2 regions of the Xenorhabdus bovienii SS-2004 genome follow, and region 2 is predicted to be linked to the other one. Evidence: predicted binding sites of a transcription regulator. Region 2 holds the regulator's gene; the other holds the start of a gene.

Region 1 (4,918 bases), 1.2 Mb from region 2:
TCGTGCTGCTCTATTTGTGCCTCATCGCCGGGAATATCACTTCAGCACTACTTCCCTTCTCTCTCCCCGGCAGCATTATTGGCTTACTTCTTTTGTTTTGTTTACTTGCATTCCAGCTTATTCCTGCATATTGGGTGAAACCGGGCTGTAGCCTGTTGATGAAAAACATGACATTACTGTTTTTACCTATCGGGGTGGGTGTTATGGATTATTACCCGCAACTTAGCCAGCAAATGTTCCCGATTGTTCTCTCCTGTATCGTCAGTACAGTAATTGTCATGATTGTCGTTGCTTACAGTTCCCATTATGTCCATTGCAAACGCATTATTACCGGCGCTCAACGAAAAGAACCCGATCTCACTTCCCCGCCATCACAACAATCGGATAAAAGATAAAAATGTTAAGCCATATCTGGTGGTCACTGCCATTAACACTGCTCGTATTTTATTGCGCCAAAAAATTATCACGGCAGCTCAAGCTGCCCATCTTTAATCCATTGTTGCTATCAATGGCCGTTATCATTCCTTTGCTACTGATGACTCACACCCCCTATGAGCACTATTTTATCGGTAGCAGGATCTTAAACGACTTACTGCAACCCGCCGTTGTCGCATTGGCCTTCCCTCTTTATGAGCAGCTCCATCAAATCCGCGCTCAATGGAAATCCATTATTAGCATCTGTTTTATCGGTAGTATTGTCGCGATGGTGACAGGTACAGCTATCGCGTTATGGGCGGGAGCCAGCCCTGAAATCGCTGCCTCTGTGCTGCCCAAATCCGTCACAACACCAATTGCCATGGCCGTTGCTGACTCCGTTGGCGGAATTCCTGCTATCAGTGCAGCTTGCGTAATTACTGTCGGTATTTTGGGCGCGATCTTTGGTCATAACCTGTTCAATATTCTAGGAATAAAAACGTCGGCTTCAAGAGGATTGGCCATGGGAACAGCATCCCACGCCGTGGGTACTGCACGCTGTGCCGAACTCGATCATATTGAAGGTGCATACAGTTCTTTGGCACTGATGACCTGCGGCATTATCACCTCATTGATAGCACCTTTTTTATTTCCTGTACTGCTTCATCTATTTGGCTAATATTTTGCTCGTTAGCAACTCGTGATCAAACGGTGAAAAAATTCATAAAAATAGTAAAAATTTGATATAAGTCACTAAAATAACGTATCTATTACACTCATTTCACTGATTATATGGCGTTTATCACATTACAAACCTGAGTAGACATCCTAGAATGACCTTCAATTAATTTGGAGATCATTCTATGCAAGCTCGTTTTCACGCTATTTGGTCAGAAATTACCCCTAAACTGCAAGAAGCCCTGTTACCCTATATCGGTAATGACGATTTTCCAGCAATGCTGACCGCGGAGCAGGTTGAGTCAATCAGGCAAATCTGCGGTTTTGATGATCATGCGCTGGCACTTGCTCTATTACCACTTGCAGCGGCCTGTGCCATTACACCTATCTCGCATTTTTACGTCGGGGCAATCGCACGGGGAGAAAGTGGCAACCTCTATTTTGGTGCCAACATGGAATTTGCTGGAGTTCCCTTGCAGCAAACCGTTCATGCCGAGCAATCAGCCATCACCCATGCTTGGCTGCGCGGTGAAAAAAAGCTGGTTTCCATCACCGTCAATTATTCGCCTTGTGGGCACTGCCGCCAGTTCATGAATGAATTGAACAGTGGAACACAATTGGAAGTCTGTTTACCCAACCGCCCACGTTTGACGCTGGCTGACTACCTGCCCGAAGCCTTCGGCCCACACGATTTACTGGACGCACCATTACTGCTGGATACCGTCAATCATGGCTACCAATTGGATACCTGTGACGAATTAGTGCTGGCAGCACTGGATGCGGCGAACCAAAGCCATGCTCCTTACAGCCAGTCCCATGCCGGTATCGCACTGCTGGATGAACAAGATCAGGTTTACACCGGCCGCTATGCGGAAAATGCCGCATTTAACCCAAGTTTACCGCCTTTACAGGCAGCTCTGATCTTAATGAATATGTCTGGTGGCAATTGTCAGTCCATCAAACGGGCAATATTAGTGGAAGGAAAAAATAGCCATCTATCCCAATCAAGCGCAACCGAATCCACATTAACTGCCCTCGGTTGCACCAAAATAGAATGCCATAGATTTTGACTGCCCATCTTTAAAAACAACAATTCAGTAAAAAATTCGGGCAAACATGAAATTAAGATAACTTAACAAAATGGCAAAATTCCCCTCTGAATCGCTCAGAGGGGGTATAATCGAAAAAATTCATAACATTTAATTAGCTAATTCTGTAAGTTATCTCTCATTTCTGCTCATGATAAACATAATTAAATAATATTTACTGTACTTATTTTTTTTATCTTCTTAGGATCTATAATTTTGTTATTGATTAGTCCAAAGAGTAAGTATCATGGAACTGGAACACGAAAGTAAACGTCCTCTCTATATTCCCTACGCTGGCCCTATCTTGTTGGAATTTCCTCTTCTGAATAAAGGCAGTGCCTTTACTGAAGAAGAACGCAGCAATTTCAACTTACATGGTTTATTACCTCAGATAGTTGAAACGATAGAAGAACAAGCCGAGCGTGCCTACCGCCAATTTTGCGATTTTAAAAGTGACGGTGACAAACACATTTATTTAAGAAATATTCAGGACACCAACGAAACCCTGTTCTATCGGCTTCTTGATGCCCATCTCAGCGAAATAATGCCTATCATCTACACCCCTACGGTGGGTGAAGCATGTGAACACTTCTCTGATATTTATCGCCGTGCCCGTGGGTTGTTTATTTCCTATCCAAATAAAGCGTCTATCGATGACATGCTGCAAAATGCCACCAAGCAGAATGTTAAAGTCATCGTTGTTACCGATGGTGAACGTATCCTTGGTCTGGGAGATCAGGGCATTGGCGGCATGGGTATTCCTATCGGTAAACTCTCGCTGTATACCTCTTGTGGTGGGATCAGCCCAGCTTACACTCTGCCAGTTGTATTGGATGTTGGTACAAACAACCCGCAGCGTCTGAATGACCCACTGTATATGGGCTGGCGTCACCCACGCATTACCGGCAAAGAATATGATGAATTTGTCGATGAATTTATTCAGGCTGTGAAACGCCGCTGGCCAAACGTGCTGCTGCAATTTGAAGATTTTGCCCAAACCAATGCTATGCCGCTGTTGACACGCTATCGTCATGATCTTTGCTGTTTCAACGATGATATTCAGGGCACAGCAGCCGTTGCCCTCGGCAGCCTGATTGCCGCCAGCCGCGCCGCAGGACGCCAGTTGAGAGATCAAACCGTGACCTTCCTCGGAGCAGGTTCTGCCGGTTGTGGTATTGCCGAACAGATCGTCGCTCAGATGAAATCTGAAGGATTGAGCGATGAACAGGCCCGCGCCCGCGTGTTCATGGTTGATCGCTTTGGGCTGCTGACTGATAAACAGCCAAACCTACTGGACTTCCAGAGTGTACTGGTACAGAAAAACAGCGTCCTGCAATCATGGGATGTCAGCAATGACAGCATTTCACTGATGGATGTGGTTCGCAATGCCAAACCTACCGTTTTGATTGGTGTTTCCGGCCAATCGGGTCTGTTCACGGAAGAGATTATCCGTGAAATGCACAAACATTGTGAGCGTCCAATCGTCATGCCACTGTCCAACCCGACATCACGTGTGGAAGCGCGCCCTGAAGACATCATTAACTGGACGGATGGCAAAGCGCTGGTCGCGACTGGCAGCCCATTTGCCCCTGTGAAATATGATGGTCAGGAATACCCTATCGCACAGTGCAACAACTCCTATATCTTCCCAGGCATCGGCTTGGGCGTCATTGCTTCCGGTGCCAGACGTGTTACGGATGATATGTTGATGGTAGCCAGCCGCGCATTGGCGGATTGTTCACCGTTGGCACAAACGGGTTCAGGCCCATTACTGCCACCGATTGATGATATTCAAAACGTTTCCCGCAAAATAGCTAAAGAAGTGGCGAAAAAAGCCCAGATTCAAGGCATGGCTACCGTCACGTCAGAAGATGCGCTGGAGCAAGCCATTGAGCGCAATTTCTGGAAACCAGAATATCGCGTCTATAAACGCACTTCATTCTGATCTAAGACCTGTTAAGATCAGCTAAAAGCCTGCCAACGGAGTTGGCAGGCTTTTATTACCGCACGAAAGCTTGCTTCAATATTTCAAGTAAAGTAGCCTTTAAGACATTGAATCATGAGTACGCACAAGGCAAAGAAAAACAATGTGGAAGCGCCTGATTACCGGGCTGGTTTTCATCATGGCTGTTTTAATACTAACAGTCATTATGCTTGACCGCTGGATTAGCTGGAAAACCGCCCCCTATATTTATGATGACCTCAACCAGCTTCCTGAACGAGAAGTCGGTATGGTACTCGGCACGTCCAAATATTACACATCCGGCGCCTATAACCAGTATTATTTCTACCGTATTCAAGGGGCTGCTAACGCCTACAACAGCGGGAAGGTGAATTACCTGTTACTGAGCGGAGATAACGCCCAACTCAGTTATAACGAACCCATTACAATGCAGAAAGATTTTATCAAGGCGGGAATTCCGGCTTCCAAAGTAATAATGGATTTCGCTGGCTTCAGGACGTTGGATTCCATTGTCCGGACTCGTAAGGTCTTTAATGCCAACAACTTTACTATCATTACTCAGCGTTTCCACTGTGAACGCGCCCTGTTTATTGCCATGCATATGGGCATAGACGCACAATGTTATGCCGTATCTTCTCCCAAGAATATGATGATCATACGTTTCAGGGAAGTATTTGCACGCCTCGGAGCCTTGGCTGACCTTTATATTTTGAAACGGGAACCTCGCTTTTTAGGCCCGTTAACACCGATTCCCAGCGAAACTCTCATCCCGACA
Region 2 (4,918 bases):
TTTTCTCCCCTGAGCAGGGCCGCCAATCCCCATTTACAAACTCAGGAGCAACCACAATGATGATCCCGTGGCAACAACTGGCACCCGAAACCCTACTCGATCTGATCGAAAGTTTTGTCTTGCGGGAAGGCACCGATTACGGTGAAGATGAAAAAACGCTGGAGCAAAAAGTACAGGATGTAAAACGTCAGCTTGAACGGGGAGAAGTCCTACTGGTTTGGTCTGAACTGCATGAGACCGTCAATATCATGCCCAAAGAGATGTTTCGCCCTTAGCGCCTTCTTTTTATCAGGCTGTTCCGTTTGCCTTATTTTGCTCTGTATTGCTGATTACGAGAAAGATAGTCCCAACTTTTTTGGATAAGGAGTCTGTTCTTATGTCTGCCAAACACCCTGTCATTGCAATAACGGGTTCTAGCGGAGCCGGAACAACAACGACCAGTGTGGCGTTCCGCAAGATTTTTCAACAACTTGAAGTTACTGCCGCACTCATCGAAGGGGATAGTTTCCACCGTTACACCCGTCCTGAAATGGATGCCGAGATCCGTAAGGCGAAGGAGCAAGGCAGACATGTCAGCTATTTTGGGCCAGAAGCCAATGATTTCAGCATGTTGGAAAAGACATTTTACAACTATGGTGAAACAGGCACTGGCCGCTGCCGGAGATATCTCCACACCTATGATGAAGCCGTGCCTTACAATCAAGTACCGGGTACATTCACGCCGTGGGAATCACTGCCATCAAACACCGATATTCTGTTTTATGAGGGGTTGCATGGTGGCGTTGTTACTCCACAGTATAATGTCGCCAGCTATGTTGATTTGCTGATTGGTGTCGTCCCCATCGTCAACCTTGAGTGGATACAGAAACTTATCCGTGATACCAGCGAACGTGGCCATTCAAGAGAGGCGGTCATGGATTCCGTGGTGCGTTCGATGGATGATTATATCCGCTATATTACGCCACAGTTTTCCCGTACTCATATCAATTTCCAGCGAGTTCCCACCGTTGATACCTCTAACCCTTTCTCCGCCAAGGCTATTCCATCTCTGGATGAAAGTTTTATCGTGATTCGTTTCCGTGGCCTGAAACAAATTGATTTCCCTTATTTACTATCAATGCTTCAGGGATCATTTATTTCCAGTATAAATACCATTGTCGTTCCCGGCGGAAAAGTGGGGCTGGCCATGGAATTAATTATGGCTCCGTGGGTTCAGCAATTACTGGAAGGCAAAAAAATTTCTTGATTTAAACGCAATTTAATTTTTAATTAAACAGGTAACAAAAAATAACGTTGCCTGTTTTACGAAAATAAACATTTCAGTAACAATAAAAACAGATTATAAAGAGAAAATTCAGTAAGGTAAAACGCGTAAAAGCAGTACGATATTTACCAAAGTACCCACAGCCTCTTACACAATAAAAAAGTCATTCAGCCGTTCCCGTCTTTATGTTGTTTCTCCTTTTCCCTTTGGAAATACTGGCATTATTCGATTTCCTATAAGTCGTAGAGCAATAAAGACGACGCTCCAAATAGATTTCTGTTAATCTGGCGGGCTGAAGCGATACAGGGGAAGACAGAAACGTTTTCCTGTGTTACAAACGAGGTTACAAGCGAAGCTGGCAAGATATATAGGTTAAGATTAAGACACCCATATTTTGGTATGATTATAATCTATATAAAATTCCCGCTTGTCAGTTTTTCAGCAAGTTAATATGTTAAACTATTGACTTTATAAAGCCAGCCGGGTGAGGAAAAACTGTTCCTCACGTCATCAAGGCGGAAATAACAACAGAGGATAAAGCGAATGGTTCTCGGCAAGCCACAAACAGACCCTACTCTTGAATGGTTTTTGTCACACTGCCATATTCACAAATATCCATCCAAGAGCACGCTTATTCATCAAGGCGAGAAAGCAGAAACGCTTTACTATATTGTTAAAGGTTCAGTCGCTGTTCTAATAAAAGATGAAGAAGGCAAAGAAATGATTCTCTCTTATTTAAATCAGGGAGATTTCATTGGTGAACTTGGATTGTTCGAAGAAGGAAAGCTGCGTACTGCATGGGTACGAGCTAAAAGTGCCTGTGAAGTCGCTGAAATTTCCTACAAGAAATTTCGCCAGCTCATTCAGGTCAATCCTGATATTCTGATGCGTCTATCCTCTCAGATGGCAAGACGCTTACAAACAACCTCAGAAAAAGTCGGTAATCTGGCATTTCTGGATGTCACAGGTCGTATTGCCAAGACGTTAATGAATCTGGCCAAACAGCCTGATGCGATGACCCATCCTGATGGTATGCAAATAAAAATTACACGTCAGGAAATTGGCCAGATTGTCGGGTGTTCCCGCGAAACAGTTGGCCGCATTCTCAAGATGTTAGAAGATCAAAACCTGATCTCTGCTCATGGCAAAACCATTGTAGTATATGGAACCCGCTAATTTCTGAAATTACTCTTGAAACTGAGCCAGCGCAACCCTTATCCTGCACTGGCTTTTTTGTTGCTTCCTTTGTCTTATCAGTGCAATGGCAGCATCAAGCCCCGTTACGCCGCTTTCTGTAATACTTCACTGGCCTTGCCCTGATATTCCGCTGGGACAGACGTGATTTCCCCCACCTTATTTTTATATTTGCCATATCACAGTGAAATAATAGTCACCAAATATGAATAAAAAATCACATAAGGGCAAATAAAAAACAGCCGGTGAGGAAAATGCGATGGTATTTGGTTAATATCTGAGAAAATTATTCAACAAATCATGTCCCTGTTCACTGAGAATGCTTTCAGGGTGAAATTGCACACCTTCCAATGGCAAAGTACGGTGACGTATTCCCATAATTTCATCTACATTACCGTTATGCTGACTCCATGCGGTCACTTCAAACGATGCTGGCAGGGTTTCAGCAGCAATCACCAGAGAATGATAACGAGTAACAGTCAGTGGACGGTTCAATCCTTTGAATACTCCTTGTTGATTATGGTGGATCAAGCTGTTTTTTCCGTGCATCACCTCGCGGGCTTTGACCACACTCGCACCAAAAGCCTGCCCAATAGCCTGATGCCCTAGGCACACACCGAGGATTGGCAATTTGCCGGCAAAATGCGCAATGGCCTCTAGTGAAATCCCTGCTTCATTTGGCGTACAAGGCCCCGGCGAAATCACTAAATGTGTGGGCGCCAACTTCTCGATATCTTCAAGCTGTAATTCATCATTACGCTTAACTAAAACATTTGTCCCTAACTCGCAAAAATATTGATATAAATTGAATGTAAAAGAATCGTAGTTATCTATTATTAATAGCATAGGAGTATATCCTATTGATTTTTATAGTTTTATATATTGCCGCTACCCTAGCGGGCATTGTGCATTCTGTATTTCGATAAAATCAGGTAAAGCAGCATCAACAGCAGCGGGACGCTCATCATACCACAGACGTATTTTTAAAATAGTAGGATACAAACAGCAGCATTCACCCGTGGTGAGAGCTTGACGTGAAAAGATAACGCAGGTGAGAGGGGAAGACGGCACTCAAAAAGCGAATGGCACAATATAAATACCGTCTTATTTTCTAGGTTTCAGGCAGGAAAACACTGTTTTCCTATTGAATTAAGGTGCAACTTTGGCAGAAAGGATCACAATCGGTTTCACGGGTACATTTTGATAAGGGCCAACATTTTCTGTCTTGACCTGAGAAATTTTATCAACCACATCCATACCTTTTATGACTTTACCAAAGACAGCATAACCAAAATCACGCTGACCGTGATCAAGGAAGGCGTTATCAGTGACATTAATGAAGAACTGACTGGTTGCACTGTCTTTATCTGCGGTGCGTGCCATCGCTATCGTACCACGCAGATTACGCAAACCATTATCTGCTTCATTTTTGATTGGTGCTTTGGTCACCTTCTGCTTCATATCTTTCGTAAAGCCACCCCCCTGAACCATAAACCCGGGAATGATGCGGTGAAAAATGGTGTTGTTATAAAATCCTTCATTGACATACTCAATGAAATTTTTTGTAGTGATTGGCGCCTTGTTACTATCCAGCGCAAGCTCTATTTCCCCTGCTGATGTTACCAGCTTCACATGAGTTTCGGCAGCCAATGCCGGAGTTGCCATCACACTGATAGCACATGCAGCCATAAGCGACACAAAAATACGTTTAAACATTAATGGTTCCTTTATTTTTGAGGTCAATAACAAAACTCATAACAACAAAACTTATTAAGTGTAATTCCCTATAGAACTAAGTTCCAAAGATTTACCTACATTTACGAGTAAGCAGCTATTTGTTGAGATGAATTCTGTCTGAATAGCTATTATGGTCTCATAACCTGAATTTTGTTTATGTGGGGAATAACGTTATAAATGGCGAGAAATATAGAGTATTCAACCAAAGGGTATACAATACAGATATCGCGCAATTAGTAGTTATACCTGTCCACAAGCCGCTGCTCTAGGTATAATCAGCGCGCTGTTTTCGTGTATTCCTCAGGGAGATAACCATTTTGACCATCAAAAACTACAACTATCACATGACCCACTTTGTCACGAGTGCACCTGACATTCGCCACCTGCCTCAAGATGTGGGTATTGAGGTCGCGTTTGCCGGTCGGTCGAATGCGGGTAAATCCAGCGCCCTGAATGCACTGACTAAACAAAAGAGCCTTGCTCGCACCAGTAAAACCCCGGGGCGTACTCAGCTTATCAACCTGTTCGAAGTGGAAGACGGTATTCGGCTGGTTGACTTACCGGGTTATGGCTACGCTGAAGTGCCAGAAGAGATGAAACGCAAATGGCAGAACGCACTGGGAGAGTATCTCCAGAAACGTGAGTGTCTGCTGGGGTTGGTGGTTTTGATGGATATCCGTCATCCACTGAAAGATCTGGATATGCAGATGATCGAATGGGCAG

What was found. Region 2 encodes CRP, which controls carbon source genes, mostly activating them, when cyclic AMP is high. Its sites were predicted from a motif close to ATGTGANNNNNNTCACAT; they were not measured.
Region 1: a site for CRP is predicted at 1,205-1,222, ahead of cdd (cytidine deaminase). Genes of this name have one in related genera too.

The regions. Positions count from the first base shown of each region.
Region 1 is NC_013892.1:948,342-953,259, forward strand. Features, by position in the region: gene XBJ1_RS04035 (CidA/LrgA family protein) at 1-395, shown strand, start outside; gene XBJ1_RS04040 (CidB/LrgB family autolysis modulator) at 398-1,093, shown strand; gene cdd (cytidine deaminase) at 1,278-2,162, shown strand; gene XBJ1_RS04050 (NAD-dependent malic enzyme) at 2,428-4,125, shown strand; gene sanA (outer membrane permeability protein SanA) at 4,268-4,918, shown strand, end outside.
Region 2 is NC_013892.1:3,935,184-3,940,101, forward strand. Features, by position in the region: gene XBJ1_RS17445 (YheU family protein) at 57-275, shown strand; gene XBJ1_RS17450 (phosphoribulokinase) at 377-1,246, shown strand; gene crp (cAMP-activated global transcriptional regulator CRP) at 1,808-2,440, shown strand; gene XBJ1_RS22790 (hypothetical protein) at 2,456-2,584, shown strand; gene XBJ1_RS17460 (aminodeoxychorismate synthase component II) at 2,729-3,304, opposite strand; gene ppiA (peptidylprolyl isomerase A) at 3,608-4,174, opposite strand; gene yihA (ribosome biogenesis GTP-binding protein YihA/YsxC) at 4,513-4,918, shown strand, end outside.